Regions from separate parts of the Streptomyces telluris genome, predicted to be linked through region 3. Evidence: riboswitches for the same ligand, from Rfam matches in the RefSeq annotation. Region 3 holds a riboswitch; each other region holds the start of a gene.
What was found. A riboswitch is a leader RNA that binds a small molecule or an ion and turns the genes downstream of it on or off. The one in region 3 is predicted to bind cyclic di-AMP.

Region 1 (7,004 bases), on a different contig from region 3:
GCCCGCTGGACGGCCAGGGAGCGGTCGGTGGGCTCCAGGTCCAGTTCGAGGCGCACGACGCCGTCCTCGAAGCTGCGCTTCTGGGTGTAGCCCGCGTCCGTGAACACCTTGATCATCTTGGTGTTGGCGGGCAGCACCTCGGCGCTGAAGCGCCGGATCGCGCGCTCGCGGGCCACGGCGGCGATGTGCTCCAGGAGGGCGGAGGCGACGCCGCGGCCCTGGTGGGCGTCCTGCACGAGGAAGGCGACCTCGGCCTCGTCGGCGGGCTCGGAGGCCGGCATGCCGCGGCCGTCGATGCGGTCGTAGCGCACGGTGGCGATGAACTCGCCGCCGACGGTGGCGGCGAGGCCGACGCGGTCGACGTAGTCGTGATGGGTGAAGCGGTGCACGTCCCGGTCGGAGAGGCGGGGGTAGGGGGCGAAGAAGCGGTAGTACTTCGACTCGTCCGAGACCTGCTCGTAGAAGCTCACCAGGCGCTGGGCGTCGTCGGGGGTGATGGGGCGCAGGTGCGCGGTGCCTCCGTCGCGCAGCACGACGTCGGCTTCCCAGTGGGTGGGGTACGGGTGCTCGGGCCCGGACCGCGCCGGCGTCGTCTGCATGGGGCCAGCGTAAGGCCGGGCACGGACATCGGGAGCGCTGCGCCGGAGCACTCCGGGCACCGTGAGACACTGGTCTAGACAACTTCTCCGACTTGAAGGGCAACACCATGGCTGAGCGCCGCGTCAACGTCGGCTGGGCCGAGGGCCTGCACGCCCGTCCTGCGTCGATCTTCGTCCGTGCGGCGACCGCCGCCGGCGTCCCCATGACGATCGCCAAGGCCGACGGCAACCCGGTCAACGCCGGCTCCATGCTGGCCGTGCTGGGCCTGGGCGCCCAGGGTGGCGAGGAGATCGTCCTCGCCAGCGACGCCGAGGGCGCCGAGGCCGCCCTGGACCGTCTGGCGAAGCTGGTCGCCGAGGGTCTCGAGGAGCTCCCGGAGACCGTCTGATTCGACGGAATCACGCGCGGCGGGGCCGCGGCGGCCGATTGAGGGCCGCCGCGGCCCCGTTGTCGTTTTCCCGGCCGCACCCCGCGCACCCCATTCACACCCCGCGTGCGCCCGCGTGAAATCCATGGCATTCCAGCGGTAACAGCCGGGCATTCCTTTGGCGGAAGTTCGGCTGGAGATGGTTCCCGCGGTAACACCGGACGTAAATGGGCACACCCCCGGGAAGCCGGGCCGGGAACCCCGGGATCAGGAACCGGAGATCACCGTTCGCACGGCCGGGCCCGTATTCCGCACGCGGGCCGCCGGCACGGTGCGGCGCAGCCGGAATTCCCCCGGCGACCGGTCCGCACGGGCCGCCGCGATGGCCCGGGCCCGCTCCGCGTCGCCGCGGGCGACGGCGTCCACGAGGGCGCCGAGCACCTCCCAGGTGTCGACGGGGCGCGCGGGCGGCTCCGCCGCGTACACCCAGGCGATCTTGAGCCGGAGCTGGGTGAGCAGGCCCGCGAGGCTCGGGCTGCCGGACGCCTGGGCGAGGGTCTCGTCGAACCAGTCCCCGAGCGGCCGCAGCTCGCCCGTACGCCCGCCACGGGCCCGCTCCTGGCCGAGCCGCACCAGACCGCGCAGCACCTTCAGGTGCGCCTCCGTACGGCGCTGTGCGGCGCGCGCGGCGCCCAGCGGCTCCAGCAGGGCGCGGACCTCCAGCAGATCGGCGGCCTCCTGCTCGGTCGGCTCCGCGACGCAGGCGCCCGCGTGCCGCCGGGTGGTCACGAACCCCTCCGAGGCCAGGGTGCGCAGCGCCTCGCGCACGGGCACGCGCGAAACGCCGTAGCGGCGCGCGAGGACTTCTTCGGTGAGCCTGCTGCCGGGCGGAAACGTGCCCGAAACAATGTCGTCACGGATCGCCGTGCACACGGCGTGCGCGGAAATGCGACGGCCGCTCTGATTTGCTGTGCCATCACCGTTCACGTACGGCCCCGCATGGGTGAACCTCCGCATAACCCCCGCGAAACGCGGCCGATTGACGCCTGTTCAGCGACTCTATTGCAGCCGCCCGCGATTTCCGACGGCGCACGTGAAGTCATCGATATGTTTTGGCCAACACGAGGATACGACGAAGGCCCCGGCCGGTGGGCCGGGGCCTTCATCAGGCGAATGTGCCGCGCGGGGCGCGGGCGGGTGCGTCAGAGGTTGACGCCGTGCTCGCTGAGGTACGCGACCGGGTCGATGTCGGTGCCGTACGTGGCGCCGGTGCGGGCCTCGAAGTGCAGGTGCGGGCCGGTGACGTTGCCCGTGGCGCCGGAGAGGCCGATCTGCTGGCCGGCGGTGACCGACTGGCCGACGCTGACGTCGATGGACGACAGGTGGCCGTACTGCGTGTAGGTGCCGTCGTTGTGCTTGATGACGACGTTGTTGCCGTAGGCGCCGCCGTAGCCGGCCTCGACGATGGTGCCCGCGCCCACGGCCTGGACCGAGGTGCCGGTCGCGGCGTGCATGTCGATGCCGGTGTGGCTGCCGGAGGACCACAGGCCGCTGGAGGCCTTGTAGGACGTGGAGACGTACGAGCCGGCGATCGGCGAGACGAAGGTGTTGAGGCGCTTGCGCTCCTGCTCGCGGGCGACGCGCTCCTGCTCCTTGCGCTCGGCCTCGGCCTTGCGCTTGGCCTCGTCCGCGGCCTTCTTGACGTCGGCGGCCTGCTGCTTGGCAGCGGTCTCGGCCTCGTGGACGGCGGTGTTCTCGGCTGCGGCGCTGGTCTGGACCTGGGCCTGCTCGCCGATGCGGCCGGCCGTGTCCTCGCCGATGACGACGGCCTGGGTCAGGCCGGTGTCCTCGGTGGGGCGCTGGGTCTCGTCGGGAGAGGCGGCCATCGCCGGGGCGGCGAGGCCCGCGACGACACCGGTGGCGGCGAGGGTGGCTATGCCCGCCGCGTTCGCGCTGACGCGAACGGCGCGGCTCGGCTTGCGGTGCTTCCCGGTGGCACGAGTGAACGCCATTGGTGAGGCTGGTCCTTTCCTTCCCTCTCGCCTACCGGGTTAGCTGACGGGTTCGGAGCAGGAAGGTCTCCTACGGATCCCTCCGGAAAGGGGCCCGATTCACCCCAGGGACACTTGGGTCCCCGGCTCCCCTGGCTCGCGCCGTACGGGGACTCGGCGATGTCTGCCCGGGCCGCGGATGCGACGCACATCTGACGGACAGACGCTTTGACGCTAGACGCCGCCACTTTCGATCGGCAAACAGAAGCCCCGTTTTGTGGCCCACGCCACAACGCAGACGTGCAACCACTCCGCTAAATCGGACATTTGGCAGGCACGCACGCCTCAGGAGCGCGCGTGCCTGCCGGTTGACGGGCCGACCGGCGCGGCCGGCCCGCCGGGGCTTCAGCCCGTGATCACGGTCACTTCGCCGATGCCGAGGGCCCGGACGGGCTCCTCGATCTGCGCGGCGTCACCGACGAGCACCGTCACCAGGCGGTCGACCGGGAAGGCGCTCACCACGGCGGCGGTGGCCTCCACCGTGCCCGTCGCGGCGAGACGCTCGTACAGGTGCGCCTGGAAGTCGTCCGGCAGGTGCTGCTCGACCTGGTCGGCGAGGGTGCCCGCGACGGCCGCCGCCGTCTCGTACTTCAGCGGGGCGACGCCGACGAGGTTCTGCACGGCGGAGTCGCGCTCCTCGTCCGTCAGGCCCTCGGCGGCGAGGGTGCGCAGGACGGTCCACAGGTCCTCCAGCGCGGGGCCGGTGGAGGCGGTGTCCACCGAGCCGCTGATGGCGAGCATGGCCGCGCCGGTGCCCTCCGGGGTGGACAGCAGCACCTGGCCGAAGGAGCGCACCCCGTAGGTGTAGCCCTTCTCCTCGCGCAGGACGCGGTCCAGACGGGAGGTGAGGGTGCCGCCCAGGCAGTACGTGCCGACGCTCTGGGCGGGCCAGACCTGACCGTGCCGGTCGGCGCCGATGCGGCCGATGAGGAGCTGCGTCTGGACCGCGCCGGGGCGGTCCACGATGACGACGCGGCCGGTGTCGTCCGCGGTGACCGGCTTGAGCGGGTACGGCTCGGCCGGGGAACCCGTCCAGGCGCCGAGGGAGTCGGCGAGGGCCTCGTCGAGGTCGACGCCGGTGAAGTCGCCGACGACCACGGCGGTCGTCGTGGCGGGACGCACGTGGGCCTCGTAGAAGGCCCGCACGGAGGCGGCGTCGATGCGGGCGACCGTCTCCTCGGTGCCCTGGCGCGGGCGGGACATCCGCGAGCCGGCCGGGAAGAGCTCCTTGGAGAGCGCCATGGCGGCCCGGCGGGCGGGGTTGGCCAGCTCGTGCGGGATCTCGTCCAGGCGGTTGCCCACCAGGCGCTCGACCTCGTGGTCGGGGAAGGCGGGGGCGCGCAGCGCGTCGGCCACGAGGCCGAGAGCCTTGCCGAGCCGGGAGGCGGGGACCTCCAGGGACAGGCGCACGCCGGGGTGGTCGGCGTGGGCGTCGAGGGTGGCGCCGCAGCGCTCCAGCTCGGCCGTGAACTCCTCGGCGGTGTGCTTGTCGGTGCCCTCGGACAGGGCGCGCGCCATGATGGTGGCGACGCCGTCGAGGCCCTCCGGCTCCGCGGCGAGGGGGGCCACCACGTTGATGTCGACGGCGACGACCTGCTGGCCCGGGCGGTGGCAGCGCAGCACCGTCAGGCCGTTGGGGAGCGTGCCGCGCTCGGGGGCGGGGAAGGCCCAGGGGGCCGCGGTTCCGGCCCGGGGCCGAGGGTGGAAGTCCATGGAAGGCTGGGCGGTGTCAGCGGCCAGGGCGTCGCTCACTTGGCCGTCTCCTCTTCTGCTTCGGCGTTCTCGTCGGCGGCGGGGGCGGCCGGCTCGGTGGGCTCGTACACCAGCACGGCGCGGTTGTCGGGGCGCAGGCGGGCCTGGGCGACCTGCCGCACCTCCTCCGGCGTGATGTCCAGGACGCGCTGCACGGCGGTCAGGGCGAGCTGCGGGTCGCCGAACAGCACCGCGAAGCGGCACAGTTCGTCGGCGCGGCCGCTGACGGTGGAGAGCCGGTCCAGCCACTCGCGCTCCAGCTGCGCCTGGGCGCGCTCCATCTCCGCGGGGGTCGGGCCCTCGGCGGCGAAGCGGGCGAGCTCCTCGTCGACGGCGGCCTCGATGCCGGCCACCTCGGCGCCGCCGGACGCCTTGACGTCCAGCCAGCCCAGCGAGGGGGCGCCGGCGAGCCGCAGCAGGCCGAAGCCGGCGGCGACGGCGGAGCGGTCGTGGCGGACCAGGCGGTTGTGCAGGCGGGAGGACTCCCCGCCGCCGAGGACGGTGACGGCCAGGTCGGCGGCGTCGGCCTCGCGGGAGCCGTCCTGCGGGAGGCGGTAGGCGGCCATCACGGCGCGGGCCGGGACCTCCTCGCGGACGACCTGGCGCAGCTCCTCGCCGATGACGTCGGGCAGGCTGCCGTCGCGCGGGGGCTGCTTGCCGTCGTGCGCGGGGATCGAGCCGAAGTACTTCTCGATCCAGGCGAGGGTCTGCTCGGGGTCGATGTCGCCGACGACCGACAGGACGGCGTTGCCCGGGGCGTAGTAGGTGCGGAAGAAGGCGCGGGCGTCCTCCAGGGAGGCCGCGTCCAGGTCGGCCATGGAGCCGATCGGGGTGTGGTGGTACGGGTGGCCGTCCGGGAAGACCATGGCCGTCAGCCGCTCGAAGGCGGTGCCGTAGGGGACGTTGTCGTAGCGCTGGCGGCGCTCGTTCTTGACGACGTCGCGCTGGTTCTCCATCGACTCGTCGTCGAGGGCGGTGAGCAGGGAGCCCATCCGGTCGGCCTCGAGCCACAGGGCCAGCTCCAGCTGGTGCGCCGGCATGGTCTCGAAGTAGTTGGTGCGCTCGAAGCTGGTGGTGCCGTTGAGGGAGCCGCCGGCGCCCTGAACCAGCTCGAAATGGCCGTTCCCCTTGACCTGTGCCGAGCCCTGGAACATAAGGTGCTCGAAGAGGTGGGCGAGACCTGTGCGGCCCTTGACCTCATGGCGCGAGCCGACGTCGTACCAGAGGCAGACGGCGGCGACCGGGGTCAGGTGGTCTTCGGAGAGCACCACCCGCAGGCCGTTGGCCAGGCGGTGCTCGGTCGCTGTGAGGCCGCCGGTACCGGCCTGTTGCGTGGCCGTGTGACCCATGGGCATGTACGTCCCTTCGATCGCTTGAAATCTCGCGCCGGTGCGCGATGACTCGCGTGATGAGCAGTGCTGTCACTGTATGCAAGCGCGCTGACATCCGGCGAAGTTCCCGGCGCGGTGCCCCCTTACGGACGGGTCGTGTCCGGTGTTGTCAGTGGCGCGGTCCACAATGGTCCGCGTCAGCACCCTGCCTCGGCAATCGATCGAAGGAGCCGCAGCCGCGATGGCCCGCCGCAGCACGAAGACCCCGCCGCCGGAGAACTTCGAGGAGCGCATCCTCGACATCGACGTCGTCGACGAGATGCAGGGTTCCTTCCTCGAGTACGCCTACTCCGTCATCTACTCCCGGGCCCTGCCCGACGCGCGCGACGGTCTCAAGCCGGTCCACCGCCGGATCCTCTACCAGATGAACGAGATGGGCCTGCGCCCCGACCGCGGCTACGTGAAGTGCGCCCGCGTCGTGGGCGAGGTGATGGGCAAGCTCCACCCCCACGGCGACGCCTCCATCTACGACGCCCTGGTGCGCATGGCGCAGCCGTTCTCCATGCGCGTGCCGCTGGTCGACGGCCACGGCAACTTCGGCTCCCTCGGCAACGACGACCCGCCCGCGGCGATGCGTTACACCGAGGCCCGGATGGCGTCGGCGACGTCCCTGATGACGGAGTCGATCGACGAGGACACCGTCGATTTCACGCCGAACTACGACGGCAGCGAGCAGGAGCCCGTGGCCCTGCCCGCCGCCTATCCCAACCTGCTGGTCAACGGCTCGTCCGGGATCGCGGTCGGCATGGCGACGAACATGCCGCCGCACAACCTCGGCGAGGTCGTCGCGGCCGCCCGGCACCTGATCAAGCACCCGGGCGCCGACCTCGACACGCTGATGAA
Region 2 (7,004 bases), on a different contig from region 3:
TACGAACTCTTCACTGGCGAACGGGATCACACGCACTACCACCGTGGGCCATTCCGAGACCTCAAGCAGGTAGCGCAACTGATCGCGGGCCACCTTCCGCCCGCCGTAGAGGACGTGGAGGGCAGCCTCGTGGATGACGACCTCGAAGTGCGGCGGTGCTGGACGCTCGAAGATGGCCCGCCGCCTGAGCCGATGCTCGACCCTGGCCTCCAGCTCGTCGGCGGGCAGCGCCGGAATGCGACCACCAAAGATGGTCCGCGCATAATCCTCGGTCTGGAAGATCCCCGGTACCGTCAGCGTCTGGAAGGCCCTGAGGTATCGCGCATAGTGTTCAAGCTCCGCGATATTCAAGAACCCAATCGGCAAGACATCCCTGTAGGCTTCCCACCAACCTTTCCCGCGCTCCTCCGCCATGCCGCACAGAGCATCGACCAATTTAGTGTCGGCCGCAGAGTAGAACGTTGCGAGACGCCGAACGCGCTCAGCACTGACACCCCAACGTCCGGATTCGATGTGACTGATCTGCGCTTGGTTTCCGCCGAGCAGCTCTCCAGCGGCGCGAGCGGGTAAACCAGAGGCCTCACGCAGCTTGCGCAGTTCCGCTCCAAGCCGTGCCTGCCTCGCCGTTGGGCTGCTCCGGGGTGGCATCAACTTCCCTCTCGTGACTGGCACATCAATTCTCCCGCGCCCAGTCTCACGGGTCCACAGTCCAGCGCGCAGGCTTTGGCCCACGCTTGATAGGGCACATCCATGTGCCCTACGTTCCTGCCATCACCGCGCCGCACCGCCGGGAAGACCCGAAGTGCAGCTGCCTTCATGCCAGTTGATGGACAACGGCGGGCAGCCAAGCCACGGACGGCATTGGAAGTGTGCGGAGGCCCGCCACCCCCGTTAGGAGATCACCACATGCGTACCGTCATGCTCAGCAGCGTCCACGCTGATGCCGAGGACGGCAGCGGCAGGTTCACGGAGGCTTACTACCTCTGCGCACCGGCCTCCCCCACCACAGCCCGCGTCGCGCGGGAGTTCGTCAGCGCCGTGCTTCAGGCGACCACGCACACCTCACTGGTCGAGAACGCGCTCGTCTGTGTGTCCGACCTGGTCACCAATGTTGTCCAGCACACCCGGGTCCACTCCCTCTCCGTGGAGGTCACCGTGTCCAAGGAGCGTGTGGTGATCTCTGTGCTCGACGGTGATGCCGCGCGCCGGCCCCGACGGCGCACAACCCGGGCCGGTCAAGAGGATGGGCGGGGGCTCAGGCTCGTCAGAAGCCTCTCCGTGGATTCCGGAGTCACCCTCGTGTGGGACGAGCTAAATGTGATCGGGAAGTGCGTGTGGTTCGAGCCGCGCGCGGACACGGGCCCGTAACCGCCTCAACTACCGCCCACGCCCCTTGGGCCACACTGCATTCGAGGCCGTGCGGCTGCGGGCGACGCCTCACGAGGGCTATCTGGTCTAGGGCCGCATGCGAAGCAGGGCCGTAGCGGGGTCCGCGCGGCCCCGGCGTAGCCTCGAAAACGTTGGGTTTCTTGATGCGGAGGTGCGGGATGGCGCGGGTTCCTACGGCTGTGGTTGCTGCCGGCGGGCTTGTCGGTGGGTACGGGGTTGCTCGGTGGACCAAGAAGCGGCCGCTCGGTGGGGCCGCGCTTGCCGTGGCCGGTGGGGTGGCTGCCCGGCAGTGGGCCGGGAAGGTCGGGGCGCCCCAGGCCGCGGCGCTGACCGGGCTGTACGTTGCCGCGTTCGCCGGGTCGCACCCGCTGGCCAAGAAGGTCGGGGCCTGGCCGGCCGTGTTCGGGGTGGCCGGGGCCGTGGCGCTCGCCTCTTGGGTGGCTGAGAGTCGGGCTTGATCAGTAGATATTGACGGCGCAGGGCTTCGGGCGGTGTTTTTCCGCTCGAAGCCCTGTCCTTTGCCTGCTTACTCCGACGCCTCCGTCAGGAGGGTCAGGTCCGCCTCCGTCAGCTTGACGTCCGCCATCGCCAGCAACGGCGCCAACTGCTGTACCGTGCGCGCGCTGGCCAGCGGCGTCGCCACGGTGGGCCGGGACGCGAGCCAGGCCAGGGCGACCGTGGCGAGTTCGGCGTCGTGGGCCGCCGCCACCTCGTCCAGGGCCGCCAGGACGCGGCGGCCGCGGTCCGTTCGCAGGTACTCCGCGGCGCCCTCCGCCCGGGCGCTCTCCACCGTCGTGCCCGGGCGGTACTTGCCCGTGAGGAAACCCTTGGCCAGAGCAAAGTACGGAATCGCCACCAGGCCGTGCTTCTCGGCCACGGCCGCAAGATCACCCTCGTAGGTGTCGCGCGAGACCAGGTTGTAGTGGGGCTGGATCGCCACGTACTTCGCCAGGCCCGAGGCCTCCGAGAACTCCAGCGACTCCTGCAGGCGCTCCGGGGTGATGTTCGAGGCCGCGATCTCGCGGACCTTGCCCTCCTTCACCAGCGCGTCCAGAGCGGTGATGAACTCCTCCACCGGCACCGACGGGTCGTCGTAGTGCGTGTAGTAGAGGTCGATGTAGTCGGTGCGCAGGCGGCGGAGGGACTCCTCCACACCCGCCTTGATCACCGCCGCGCGCAGGCCCCGCGGCTCCGGGACGCCCGCGCCGACCTTCGTGGCGAGGACGATGTCGGCACGGTTGCCGCGCGAGGCGAACCAATTGCCGATGACGGTCTCCGACTCGCCGCCCTCGTTGCCCGGGACCCAGGCCGAGTAGACGTCCGCGGTGTCGACGAAATTGCCGCCCGCCGCCGCGTACGCGTCGAGGACGGCAAAGGATTCCGCTTCGTCCGCTGTCCACCCGAAGACATTGCCGCCGAGCGCCAACGGGTGGACGGAGAGATTGCCGATCTTCTTGTGAATGTCAGCCATGTACTCCTGCAGCGCCCTTGTGGGGACGGGTATTCCGCTACGTCCCGTGGCGTTCCGCTACGTCCCGCCGCGTTCCGCTAGGGATGCAGGCCCCTGCCCCTCAGCCACCCCAGCGGGTCGATCGGCGCGCCCCCGCCCGGCCGCACCTCCAGGTGCAGGTGCGGCCCCGTAACGTTGCCCGTCGCACCGACACGGCCTATCACCTGGCCCGGCGCGACCTTCCCCGACGTGACGACCATCGACGACAGGTGGCAGAACCACAGCTCCGTACCGTCGTCGAGCCTCAGCACGATGCGGTAGCCGTACGCCCCCGCCCAGCCGGCCTGAACGACCTTGCCGCCGCCGACCGCCCGCACCGGTGTGCCGGTCGGGGCCGCGAAGTCCTCCCCCGTGTGGTTCGCGGACCACATGTTCCCCGCCTGACCGAAGCCGGCCGTCAGGGTGTACGAGGCCAGGGGGAGCTTGAACCCGCCGGAGGCGGAGTGGCGGGCCGCCGGAGCGGGAGCCTGAGCGCGAGACTGGGCGGGAGCCTGAGCGGATCGCTGCTTCTTCGGCGCCTGCTGCTGCTTCGATGTCTGTTGCTTCGGTGCCTGCTGCTTCGGCGCCTGCCTCGCCGTCTGCTGCCTCGGCGCCTGCTGCTTCGCCGTCTGCTGCTGCTCCGGTGCCGCCGCCCGCGCCTCCGGCGCCTCGGGTGCGTCGGCCCGCTCCTTGTCCGCCTCCGCGGACCGCGCCGCCGCCTCCGCCGCCTTCCGCTCCGCTTCCTTCTTCTGCGTCTCCGCGGCCCGCTTCACCTGGGCCGCCTGCGCCTCGGCCTCGCCCACGCCCTGCTGGTGGTCGGCCTGCTCCAGGATTCTCGCCCGGAGCACCTCACCCGCCGCCGCCGCGCTCTCGGCCATCTCCACGGCGGCCGACGCGCCTTCCTCACCGGCGAATTCGGCGGCAGCGGAATCGACCGAGCCCGCCGCGCTCCCCGCGAAGAACGAGCCAACGCCCGGCAGCTGAGCCAGGTCGGGCATGGATATGGACGTCGCCGGGCGCTCCTGGGCGTGCGCCATGCCGCCCGCGCCGACCGCCGCGATCACGCCCACTCCGAGGACCGCACCGCTGCGGGCCATCGTGCCCCCGCGCGGCTTTACGACGCGGTGGCGGCCGCGGCCCGTACCGAAGGCGTTGTAGACGGAGGGACGGTGGGAAGCGGAGCTGTACGGCGAGTCGGGGTCGTACGCGCTGTCCGACGCGTACCGAAGCTCCGGCCGCCGGGGCTCGGGCTCCGGCTCGTACGGAGGCGCATACGCCGGGACCAGCGGCGGATCGTACGCAGCGGACTCGTACGCGGCAGACTCGTATGCGGCGGACTCGTACGTGGCGGACTCATCCCCCGCCGACTCGTACCCCGCCGACCCATACGCCGCAGGCTCATACGCCACAGGCTCGTACTCGACAGCCTCATACCCGACAGGCTCGTACGCGGCAGGCTCGTACGCGGCAGGCTCGTTGGATGCCACGAAGGCACTCCTTTCCTTCCTTCTCGCCTACCGGGTTAGCTGACGGGTTCGGAGCAGGAAGGTCTCCTACGGGCCGCGCGCGGCCCGATTCACCCCAGGGTGGTGGTTCCCCGGTTCCCAGAACTTGCCGGTGTATCAGGTGGTGCTGTGCCCGCGGGATTCGGCGAAGGCGCACGGCGCAGCGCCTCTTGCGGCGTTGCGACAACCGCGCTCCGTTATCGAACGTTAATAGACATGCCGGGTGGATTCCAAGCCGAACGCCCGAATCCACCGATGCCCTCGGGCACGTCTTCACAGGATGTGCGCCCACGGAACCTGTCGATACTTTCTACGAAATGCTGTTCGATCCGCTCGCCGCGCCGGATCGCCAACAGGGCCATGTCGTCGGCGGCCTGACCGTCCGAATGGCGCGCGACGTCCGCGACCAGGGCGTCCAGCAGCGCCTCCGGGTTCTTGAACCGACAGCCCGTCAGCCCGGCCCGGGGGTCGTAGAACGTACCGCCGGCGTCCCTCGCCTCGGTCACCCCGTCCGTCATCAGCAGCAGCATCGATCCCGCGGGGAACTCCCGCTCCTCCGCCCGGTCCGGCCACACCCCCAGCTCGCCCAGGCCGAGGGGCAGCGCGGGGACGGCGGGGTCCGCCGCGCCGATGCGGCCGTCCGCGTGCAGCAGGAGCGGTGCGGGGTGGCCGCGGTTCAGCAGCCGGAAGACGGGCTCCCCCGGCGGCAGCTCCGCCAGTACGGCCGTGGTGAAGCCCTCGGTCCGGTCCACGGAGTCGGGGCGCAGGTTCGCCCGCCGCGCGCCCTCCCGCTGGAGCGCGTGCTCCAGCCGACCCGCGACGCCCTCCAGCGTGGGCTCCTGCTCGGCCGCCTCCCGGAAGGCGCCGATCACCACGGCGACCGCCTCGACCGCGCCCAGGCCCTTGCCGCGGACGTCGCCGACGATGACACGTACGCCGTGCGGGGTGTCCTGGACCGCGTACAGATCGCCGCCGATCCGGGCGTCGGCCTGGGCGGCGACGTAGCGCGCGGCCACGCGGAGGCCGCCGATCCGGGACGGGGGCGCGGGCAGGACGGCGCGCTGGGCCGCCTCCGCGATGCCGCGGGCGGAGGCGAGCTGCTGATCGCTGCGCCGGGCGATGCGGTTGATGCCGAGCGCGACCAGGGAGACGGCGCCGATGGTCGCGATCTCGGCCAGCGCCTCGCCGGTGTCGGACGGCCGGTGGTAGACCACGAGGCCGACCGCGACCGCCACGGCGGCCAGGGCGGCCGTGACCGTGGCGCGGAGGGTGTGCAGCGGCGCCGCGACGAGGGGCGCGGCGGAGAGGAAGGGGGCGCATGTGTAGTGCGCGGGCGCCCCGAGGCCGAAGAGGACGGCGCCGACGATCAGAACGGCCGGGAGCCTGCGCACGGCCCGGCGAACGGCCCGGGGGACGCCCCGGCGCGCCGCACGGCGGAAGGCAGGGCGGGCAGAACGGCTCTCTCGCTTGCCCACCGCGCTCTCTCCTGACCGGCAGTCCCGCACGTCAACGACCTCCCACCCTTCCGGGCGGGAGGTCGTTGGGCGAACGCTGCTGGGCCAACCGGGGAGGGAGGCCCTTGGGAGAACGGCCCGGCGAGCACGCCGACGGGCAGGCCGCGGCGAGCACCCCCGGGAGAGCGGGTTACGAGGAGCGGCGCTCCCGTGCGCCCCCGGCGCCGCGGCCGGCACCGTTCCTGCCGGCACCCCGGCCGGACGCCGCACCGGAAGCGCCACCGGACGCCCGGCCGGCACCCCGGCCGCCCGCGCCCCGGCCCGAACCACCGGCACCGTAGGACCCCGAAGACGAAGACGAAGCCGAGGAAGACGAGGAAGACGACGAGGACGGCGCCCCGGAAGACATCTCCGTACGCACCCGGCCGCGACCGCCACGACCGCCGCGCGAACCACGGGTGCCCCGGGAGCCGCGCGACCCGGCAGCAGCCGCAGCCCCACCGGCGGACCCGGCGCTCGCGCCGCCCCCGCCCGACCGCTTCCGCGGCGTCGACTGGGCCGGCACCGGCGGCGCGATGACCACGGGCACGCCGCTGGGCTGCTGGGCACCGGTGATGCGGACGAGCTCCTCGTCCTCCGGGCCGACCGTCACGACGTTCGGGGAGATCTTGGCCGTGACCATCATGCGGCTCATCTCGCGCCGCTGCTCGGGCAGCACGAGCGTGACGACCGTGCCGGACTCGCCCGCGCGGGCCGTGCGGCCGCCGCGGTGCAGGTAGTCCTTGTGGTCCATGGGCGGGTCGACGTTCACGACGAGGTCGAGGCCGTCGATGTGGATGCCGCGCGCGGCCACGTTCGTGGCGATCAGCGCGGTGACCTCCTGCGTACGGAAGAGGTCCAGGGTGCGGTTGCGCTGCGGCTGGCTCTTGCCGCCGTGCAGGGCGGCGGCGCGCACGCCCTCGGACAGCAGCTTCTTCACCAGGCGGTCGGCGCCGCGCTTGGTGTCCACGAACATGATCACGCGGCCGTCGCGGGCGGCGATCCGGGTGACCGTGTCCTTCTTGTCCGTCTCGGAGACGTGCAGCAGGTGGTGGTCCATCGTGACGACCGCGCCCACCGACGCGTCGACGGAGTGCGTCACCGGGTCGGAGAGGAAGCGACGGACGA
Region 3 (7,004 bases):
CGCCTCCAGACGGCTGACGGCCGTGCCCCCGTCGGGCGCGCCGTCCACGTGGAGGGCGGTCCTCTCCCGGTCCCAGTGCAGCAGGGGCGGGCCGAAGCCGGTCGCGTTGACGACGTAGTCGAAGCGCTCCGGCGCCGCGCCCGAGCGCTCCACCCGCCACGCGCCGCCCTCGAAGGAGACGGACCGCGGGTAGGGGCGGACCATGCGCAGCGCCCCGGAGTCGAAGTGCGCGAGCAGCCGCCGGGCGTTGACGTGGGACAGCGCGGTCGCGTACCGCCCGGTCATCCAGGCGAACTCCGCCGCCAGTTCGCGGAGGCGGCCCGGGGACAGGGCGGGAGCCAGCGCGATGAGCTGCTCGATCACGGGCACCATGACGTCCGGCCACGCGCACGCGCCCTCCTCGACGAGGGCGGTCTCCTCGCGCAGCCGCTGCACCGGATCGCAGGCGCGGGAGACCTGCCGGCGCAAGGGGCGGCGGTCGTGCAGCCGGATCGCCTCCACCACGCACCGCACCAGCCGGTCCTCCAGGTACGGGTCCGCGGGGTCGAGGCGGGAGATGCGCTCCAGCGGCGGGTACGGGTGCAGCGGCGCGGCCAGTGACTCGCGGACGGCGGGCAGCCGGCCCGAAGGCGAGGTCAGGGTGGTGCGGTGGCCGTCGCGGCACAGCAGCAGCGCCGCGTCCGCCGCCGACTGGTGGCTGCCGAGGACGAGCACCCGCGAGCCCGGGCGCAGGCCCTCCCGGATCCGGGACGCCGGGTAGGGGCTGTCGAGGTAGCGCGGGTGGCCGACGAAGGCGGCGAAGCCGTCGGGGACGCGGGGGCGGTGGACGCCGGTGCAGACGACGACGTCGTCGGCGCACAGCTCCTCGCCGGTCGAGAGCCGCACCCGGTGGCCGTCCGGCCCGCCGGCGCCGATGCTCAGCGCGCTCGCCCGTACGTGCTCGACGGCGACGCCGGTCCGCGCGGCCTGCTCGCGGGCCCCTGCGGAGCGGTCGGCGCAGTACTCGGCCATCCGGGCGCGGGGGACGCAGTCCTTCGCGGTGCCCGTCCAGCCGTGCTCGCGCAGGTGATCGACGAAGTCGCCGGGCCGGTCCGCGAGGAGCGAGTTCAGCTCGGCCGCGGTGTTGCACAGCAGCAGCGGGTCGTCGTCCCCGAAGGCCAGGCCCCAGCCGGCCGGGTGGGGGTCCACGACGCGGACGGAGGCGACGGGCAGGGGCGGCCGGCGACCGGCGAGCGCGCGGACCAGCTGCAGCAGCACGCTGGTCCCGGCGACCCCGCCGCCGACGATGACGACGTCCCGGCCGGTGATACGAGCGATGCGTCCCACGGGCACCTCTCTCCCCTCGGTCATCCCCCCGGGCCCGTAGAGCACCCTGCCCATCCGGCCGTCCTACGGAACCCGCGGGGCCCGTGCGCACGAGAAGCCGCAGTTCGCGGCCCCGGGCTCCCGGGTTCCTGGGCCGAACGGGCGTCACCGTCCGTCACCTCCGCGCTGTCCGCTCCGGACTGCTTGTTCCTGCTGGTAGATCGGCAGGAACGGGTGCGACGCGGAAGGAGCGGCCATGGGTGAGCCTGCGGCAACGGTCTCGGCACCGGCCGAGGCGCCGGCCCCGGCGCCGCCCTCCGGCGCTGCGAGTGCCGCGCGGGTCGCCGCGGCCTGTGCCGGGGCCGGTCCCGCGGTCGTGGTGCGGCTGAGCGGTGCCGAGCTGCCGCCCGGTCCGGCCGTGGCCGTCTTCGGGCTGGGGGTGCTCTGCTCGGCGTTGCTGCTGATGTGGGCCGCCGAGACGGCCCGCGTGGACATGGCCGGGGCGCTCGCCCTGGCCCTGCTGGCCTTCATCGCCGTGCTGCCCGAGTACGCCGTCGACCTCTACTTCGCCTACGCGGCCGGGTCCGACCCCTCCTACGCCGCCTACGCGGCGGCCAACATGACCGGCGCGAACCGGCTGCTGGTGGGCGTCGGCTGGCCGCTCGTCGCGCTCGCCGCCGCCCTGGCGCTGCGCCGCCGCGGCGCGGCCCCGGGCGCGATCGTGCTGGAGCCGCACCGCCGCATCGACGTCGCCTTCCTCGCGGTGGCCGCCGTCTTCGCGTTCGTGATGCCGCTCAGCCGTGAGATCGGCTGGTACGTACCGGTGGTGCTCGTCCCCTGGTACGGCTACTACCTCTACCGGATCGCCAAGTGCGGCGCGGGCGGGATGGAGGAGCTCGTCGGCGTCCCGGCGCGGCTGGCCCTGCTGCCGCGGGCCGGGCGGCGCACCGTGACGGCCGTGCTCTTCGCGGGCGCGGCGGCCGTGGTGTTCGCCTGCGCCGAGCCGTTCGCGCTCGCACTGGTGGAGGCGGGCGCCTCGCTCGGCATCGACCGCTTCGTCCTGGTCCAGTGGCTCGCCCCGCTCGCGTCCGAGGCCCCGGAGCTGATCGTCGCCGTGGTCTTCGCCTGGCGCATGCGGGCCGGCGACGGGCTCGGCGCGCTGCTGTCGAGCAAGGTCAACCAGTGGACGCTGCTGGTGGGCTGCCTGCCCCTCGCCCACGCGCTCGGCGGGGGAGGGGAGGCCCTGCCGCTGGTGACCCGTCAGGTCGACGAGGTCGCCCTGACGGCCGCGCAGACCGTGCTGGCCGTCGTCGTCCTGCTGGACCTGCGCTTCGTGCGGTGGGAGGCCGTAGCCCTTTTCGTCCTCTTCGCGGTGCAGTTCGCGCTCCCGGGCGAGTACGCCCGGGAGGTGCTGACCTACGTCTACCTGGGCCTGGCGGCCCTGCTGCTGACGAGGCGGTGGCGAGACCTCCCGGACACGGGCCGGGCCCTGGGCGGGCGGGTCGCGGGGGACCCGCACTTCTGACCTGCCGCTCCGGCCTGCCGCTACGGCTCCGAGATCAGTTCCGTCACCGCCTTCAGCCCGTCGGTGGCCAGCGCCCGGCGCTGCCGGTCCGCTCCGGTGCCCCGCCGCAGCAGGCGGTTGACCAGCGAGCTCACCTGCCGGGTGTCGCCCGACTCCTCCAGCGACCGCCCTATGTGGGCGAGGAGGCTGCGGACGACCTCGTCCGCGCCGTGGCGCCGGCCCGCGGGGTCCACGAGGACCCCGTCGAGCCCGTGCCGGGCGGCGTGCCAGTTCGCCGCGGCCAGCAGCTCCGGCAGGCAGGGCGTCGGGGGCCGCCCGGCCTTCTCGTCGCGGATGGCGGTGGCGACCAGCCCGCGGACGATGCCCGCGAACATGACGGCGTCGTCGGCGCGCAGCTGGACGTCCAGGCAGCGCACCTCGATGGTGGGATAGCGGTCCGACAGCCGTGCCTGCCAGTACAGCTGGCCCCGGTCCTCGATCGCCCCGGCCGTCAACAGCGCCTGGATGCGGGCCTCGTAGTCCGCGAGGCCGTCGAAGTACGGGGGCGGGCCGCTGACCGGCCAGCGGCTGTAGACCACGGTCCGCCAGCTGGAGAAGCCGGTGTCGATGCCGTTCCACAGCGGGGAGTTGCCCGCCATGGCGACCAGCACGGGCAGCCAGGGACGGACCCGGTTGAGGACCGCGACGCCCATCTCGCGGTCGGGGATGGCGACGTGGACGTGCATCCCGTGGACGAACTGCTCGTCCACGAGCTGGGCGGCACGGATCCGCATCGCCAGGTAGCGCGGGTTTCCGGTGACCGGGATGGGCTCGGGGCCCGAGCACGGCGCCGTACCGCAGGCGGCGATCCGGCAGCCGGACCGCTTGGCGGCGGAGCTCACCGCATGGCGCAGCCGCAGCAGGTGCCGGCTGGCCTCGGCGAGATCGGAGCAGACCGGAGTGGCAACTTCCACCTGGGCCTGCAACAGCTCCGCCTGAATCTCCCGCTCGTTCACGACCGGTTCCAGGTCGACCGCCGCCCGGACCTCGTCGGCCAGGGGTACCGGCAGTGCGGTGGCCGGGTCGAGCAGAAGATACTCCTCCTCGATCCCTAGGGTGAGCATGCCGTAGGGCTACCCTCGCGCTCTCGAAGCGAACCGTACGGAGCCCGCCGCCGCGGCCTTCTGACGCAAAGACGCCCTGTCGCCGCCCTGCCACGGCCCCCGTCACCTGGTCTTTCGCGCACCGCCGGGGTGACTCGAATCAGTTCTTCAACTCCCTTTTGATAAAGGGGATTACCGGTTACGCGTGATGCCGGGTAACACCCCGGTTCCAGGGATCGCCGTGAAGTGAAGAAGTTCACAGAAGCGCCTTTCGGCTCCGAATTCCGGCGGCCCGTGATGCAGGATCGTGCACCGAACAACAAGATCCCGTCACCGAGGCGGGCGACCCGGGCGGACGCCGAGTCCTGCCGCCGTACCGGGTGCGGAGCAGAAACGAATGGATCGGCAGGAGCGGGAGACCCGAGCACGGCGGACCACGATGGCGGTGGTCCTTGGGGTGAAGCCATTTCATGTGGCCGGGCAACTTCGACAGCCCGAACCCGACAGGTCATCTTTCGCAGGCGGATGACGAAGGGTTTTGGCATGTCTGCGTTCCCTGGCATATCCACGCTCATGTCCCGCGCCGGTGCCGCTTCCGTGGTCACCGCGGCCACCGTGACCGCGTCGATGCTCCTCCCCGGAATGTCGGCCGAGGCGAGTGCGGCCACTCCGGGCGCCACCGCCCTGAAGGTCGCGGCCTCCAAGCAGGGCTCCCCCTACCAGTACGGCGCCGCGGGCCCCAACCGGTTCGACTGCTCGGGCCTCACGCTCTACTCGTTCAAGAAGGCCGGCAAGACCCTGCCGCGCACCGCGGCCGCGCAGTACAACAAGACCCGGCACATCTCCGCCGGCTCCCGCCAGGCGGGCGACCTGGTCTTCTTCCACTCGGGAAGCAACGTCTACCACGTCGGTATCTACGCGGGTAGCAACAAGATCTGGCACTCGCCCAAGCCCGGCGCGAAGGTCCGGCTGGAGAAGATCTGGTCCGGCAGCGTCTGGTACGGCCGGGTCAACTGACCGTCCGGGGCTGCCCGGGCCGCCCTGTCCGGCCCGGACGGCGACGACCGACCGGGCCGGGGCGACCCAACCCCGGCCCGGAGACCTCCGGGGAACCCGTGAAGGTTTCCCCGGAGGAGTGCGTCACGGCAGCGCCTCACAGCAGCGCCCCGGAGCGGTGCCTCAGGGCAGCTGCGCCCCGTACGCCTGCAGCGCCGCCGGTACGGGCTGGAAGAATGTCTCCCCGCCGCCGGAGCAGTCGCCGCTGCCGCCCGAGGTGAGGCCGAGGGCGGTGGCACCGTCGAAGAGGGCGCCGCCGCTGTCGCCCGGTTCGGCGCAGACCGAGGTGCCGATCATGCCCTCGACCGCCCCTTCCTCGTAGTTGACGGTCACGTCGAGGGCCGTGACCTCGCCGCCGTGCACGCGGGTGGTGCTGCCGCTGCGCTGCACCTGCTCGCCGACGACGGCTTCCCCGGCCTTGCTGATGTTCTGCGTGCCGCCGTTGTAGAGGTCCACCGCGCTCGGGTGGGCGATGGTGGAGGTGTAGCGGACGAGCGCGTAGTCGTGGCCGGGGAAGGACGAGCTCTCGACCACGCCGATCTGGGCGCCGCCCCGGGTCGCGGACCAGGTCCGCGAGGCGTTGCCGCAGTGCCCGGCCGTGAGGAAGTACGGCTTGCCGCCCTTGGTGACGTTGAAGCCCAGCGAGCAGCGCACGCCGCTGCCCCAGATCGCGTCGCCGCCCGCGATGAGCGGACGGAACGTCCCTGCCGTTCTCTTGACCGCGACCTTGTCGCCGAGCTGTGCGACGGCCTTGTCCAGCCGGTCCTGCCGGGCGCCCGTGACCGTGCTGTCGGCGGTGACGACGACCTTGTTGGAGCGGGGGTCCACCGACCAGGCCGTGCCCGGAATCGTCGCCTCCGCCTTCAGGGTCCGCAGGGCCGAGGCGAGCTCGGCGGCCGAGTGGCGCACGGTCCTCGGTTCGGCGCCGGCGGCCTTCACCCTGGCCGCCGCCTCCTGGTCGAGGACGCCGACGACGAGCCTGCCGGTCCCGGCGTCGTAGTACGAGCCGGCCGAGTCCGCGCCCAGGTCGGCGGATATCCGCTGAGCCAGCTCGGCGGCCTGCGGCGAGGAGAGCTGACGGGGCGCCGGCGAGGCCGCGTGCGCGCCGGGGAGCGTCAGGGCCGCGGCCGTCAGGGCGACCATCGCCGCGCCGGCGGTGGCCGTACGGCGCGTGGAGATGCGGGAACGTTTCACTCGTGACCTCCTGTGGGGGAGTGCCCGGCGGCACGGTGGTGCCCGGGCGTGGAGGACGTGCGGGTGCGATGCGCGTGCGTGACGCACGTGCGCGACCCGTGTGCGTGACGCGTAGGGGATGCGCATCGGTGGGGAGACACGGTGCGCGACAGGCCGATGAGATCGTCGCGTCCATGTCAAGTACGGGATATGGGCGAGTATCCCGAGAGGACGAGCGGAAGTTCAAGAGCGACATTCGGTCGTGCGAAGGGCGGCGGCCGCGGTCCCCCGGCGGCACAGCGGCACCGCAAGCCGTCCCCCTGAACGGGAGTGACGGGCCTGGACGGCCGCCGGGCGGTGACCGGACACCGCGGGGCACGCCTGTCCGGTAGTCGCTCCCCGCGGGCCGCCCGCGGAGCGGAGCCGGTGCGTTCTTTGCTCGGTCCTAACGACCGGGGCGCCGCAAAGGGGAGGCCGGGTCCCGCCGTACGCACGGCGGAACCCGGCCCGGCCTTGCCCGGCCTTGCGGTTACTGCGCCCCGGTCGTGTGGGTCGGACGGATCGGGCCGCTGCCGCCCGGGTTCTGCGGCGCGGTGCCCTCCACGTGCTCGACCGGCTTGTCCAGCTCGGACGCGAGCGCCTCCTCGGACGGCGTGACGGGCTGCGCGGCGGGGGCCCCGGCCTGCTCGGTGCTCTTGGGGTCCTCAGCGGTCATATCGAAAACTCCTGTGTCAGGCGCGCTGTGATGCGCAGGGAACAACTGTGCCTGCAGTATGTAACGGCGCCATCAACGGACGATCAACGGCCCCTCACCCGTCCTCTGCTCCCCTGCCGGGCGCTGAGGTACTGTCACCATCTGTCGC

Region 1: linked by a shared signal. The riboswitch ahead of NQU55_RS23305 (M23 family metallopeptidase) and the one ahead of NQU55_RS00760 (C40 family peptidase) in region 3 are both predicted to bind cyclic di-AMP.
Region 2: linked by a shared signal. The riboswitch ahead of NQU55_RS34480 (M23 family metallopeptidase) and the one ahead of NQU55_RS00760 (C40 family peptidase) in region 3 are both predicted to bind cyclic di-AMP.

Annotation. Positions count from the first base shown of each region.
Region 1 covers NZ_JANIID010000023.1:63,366-70,369, reverse strand. Annotated here, with positions in the region: gene NQU55_RS23320 (bifunctional acetate--CoA ligase family protein/GNAT family N-acetyltransferase) at 1-599, opposite strand, end outside; gene NQU55_RS23315 (HPr family phosphocarrier protein) at 707-988, shown strand; gene NQU55_RS23310 (GntR family transcriptional regulator) at 1,235-1,984, opposite strand; gene NQU55_RS23305 (M23 family metallopeptidase) at 2,170-2,979, opposite strand; cyclic di-AMP (ydaO/yuaA leader) riboswitch at 2,993-3,148, opposite strand; gene NQU55_RS23300 (M16 family metallopeptidase) at 3,364-4,731, opposite strand; gene NQU55_RS23295 (M16 family metallopeptidase) at 4,767-6,119, opposite strand; gene NQU55_RS23290 (DNA gyrase/topoisomerase IV subunit A) at 6,343-7,004, shown strand, end outside.
Region 2 covers NZ_JANIID010000056.1:2,635-9,638, reverse strand. Annotated here, with positions in the region: gene NQU55_RS34500 (DUF5753 domain-containing protein) at 1-414, opposite strand, end outside; partial or broken gene NQU55_RS37005 (helix-turn-helix domain-containing protein) at 439-648, opposite strand; gene NQU55_RS34495 (ATP-binding protein) at 907-1,368, shown strand; gene NQU55_RS34490 (hypothetical protein) at 1,548-1,847, shown strand; gene NQU55_RS34485 (aldo/keto reductase) at 1,916-2,860, opposite strand; gene NQU55_RS34480 (M23 family metallopeptidase) at 2,938-3,975, opposite strand; cyclic di-AMP (ydaO/yuaA leader) riboswitch at 4,375-4,505, opposite strand; gene NQU55_RS34475 (PP2C family protein-serine/threonine phosphatase) at 4,581-5,858, opposite strand; gene NQU55_RS34470 (DEAD/DEAH box helicase) at 6,028-7,004, opposite strand, start outside.
Region 3 covers NZ_JANIID010000001.1:166,443-173,446, forward strand. Annotated here, with positions in the region: gene NQU55_RS00745 (FAD/NAD(P)-binding protein) at 1-1,326, opposite strand, end outside; gene NQU55_RS00750 (sodium/calcium exchanger protein) at 1,562-2,830, shown strand; gene NQU55_RS00755 (carboxylate-amine ligase) at 2,851-3,933, opposite strand; cyclic di-AMP (ydaO/yuaA leader) riboswitch at 4,289-4,451, shown strand; gene NQU55_RS00760 (C40 family peptidase) at 4,456-4,929, shown strand; gene NQU55_RS00765 (S1 family peptidase) at 5,092-6,162, opposite strand; gene NQU55_RS00770 (hypothetical protein) at 6,671-6,856, opposite strand.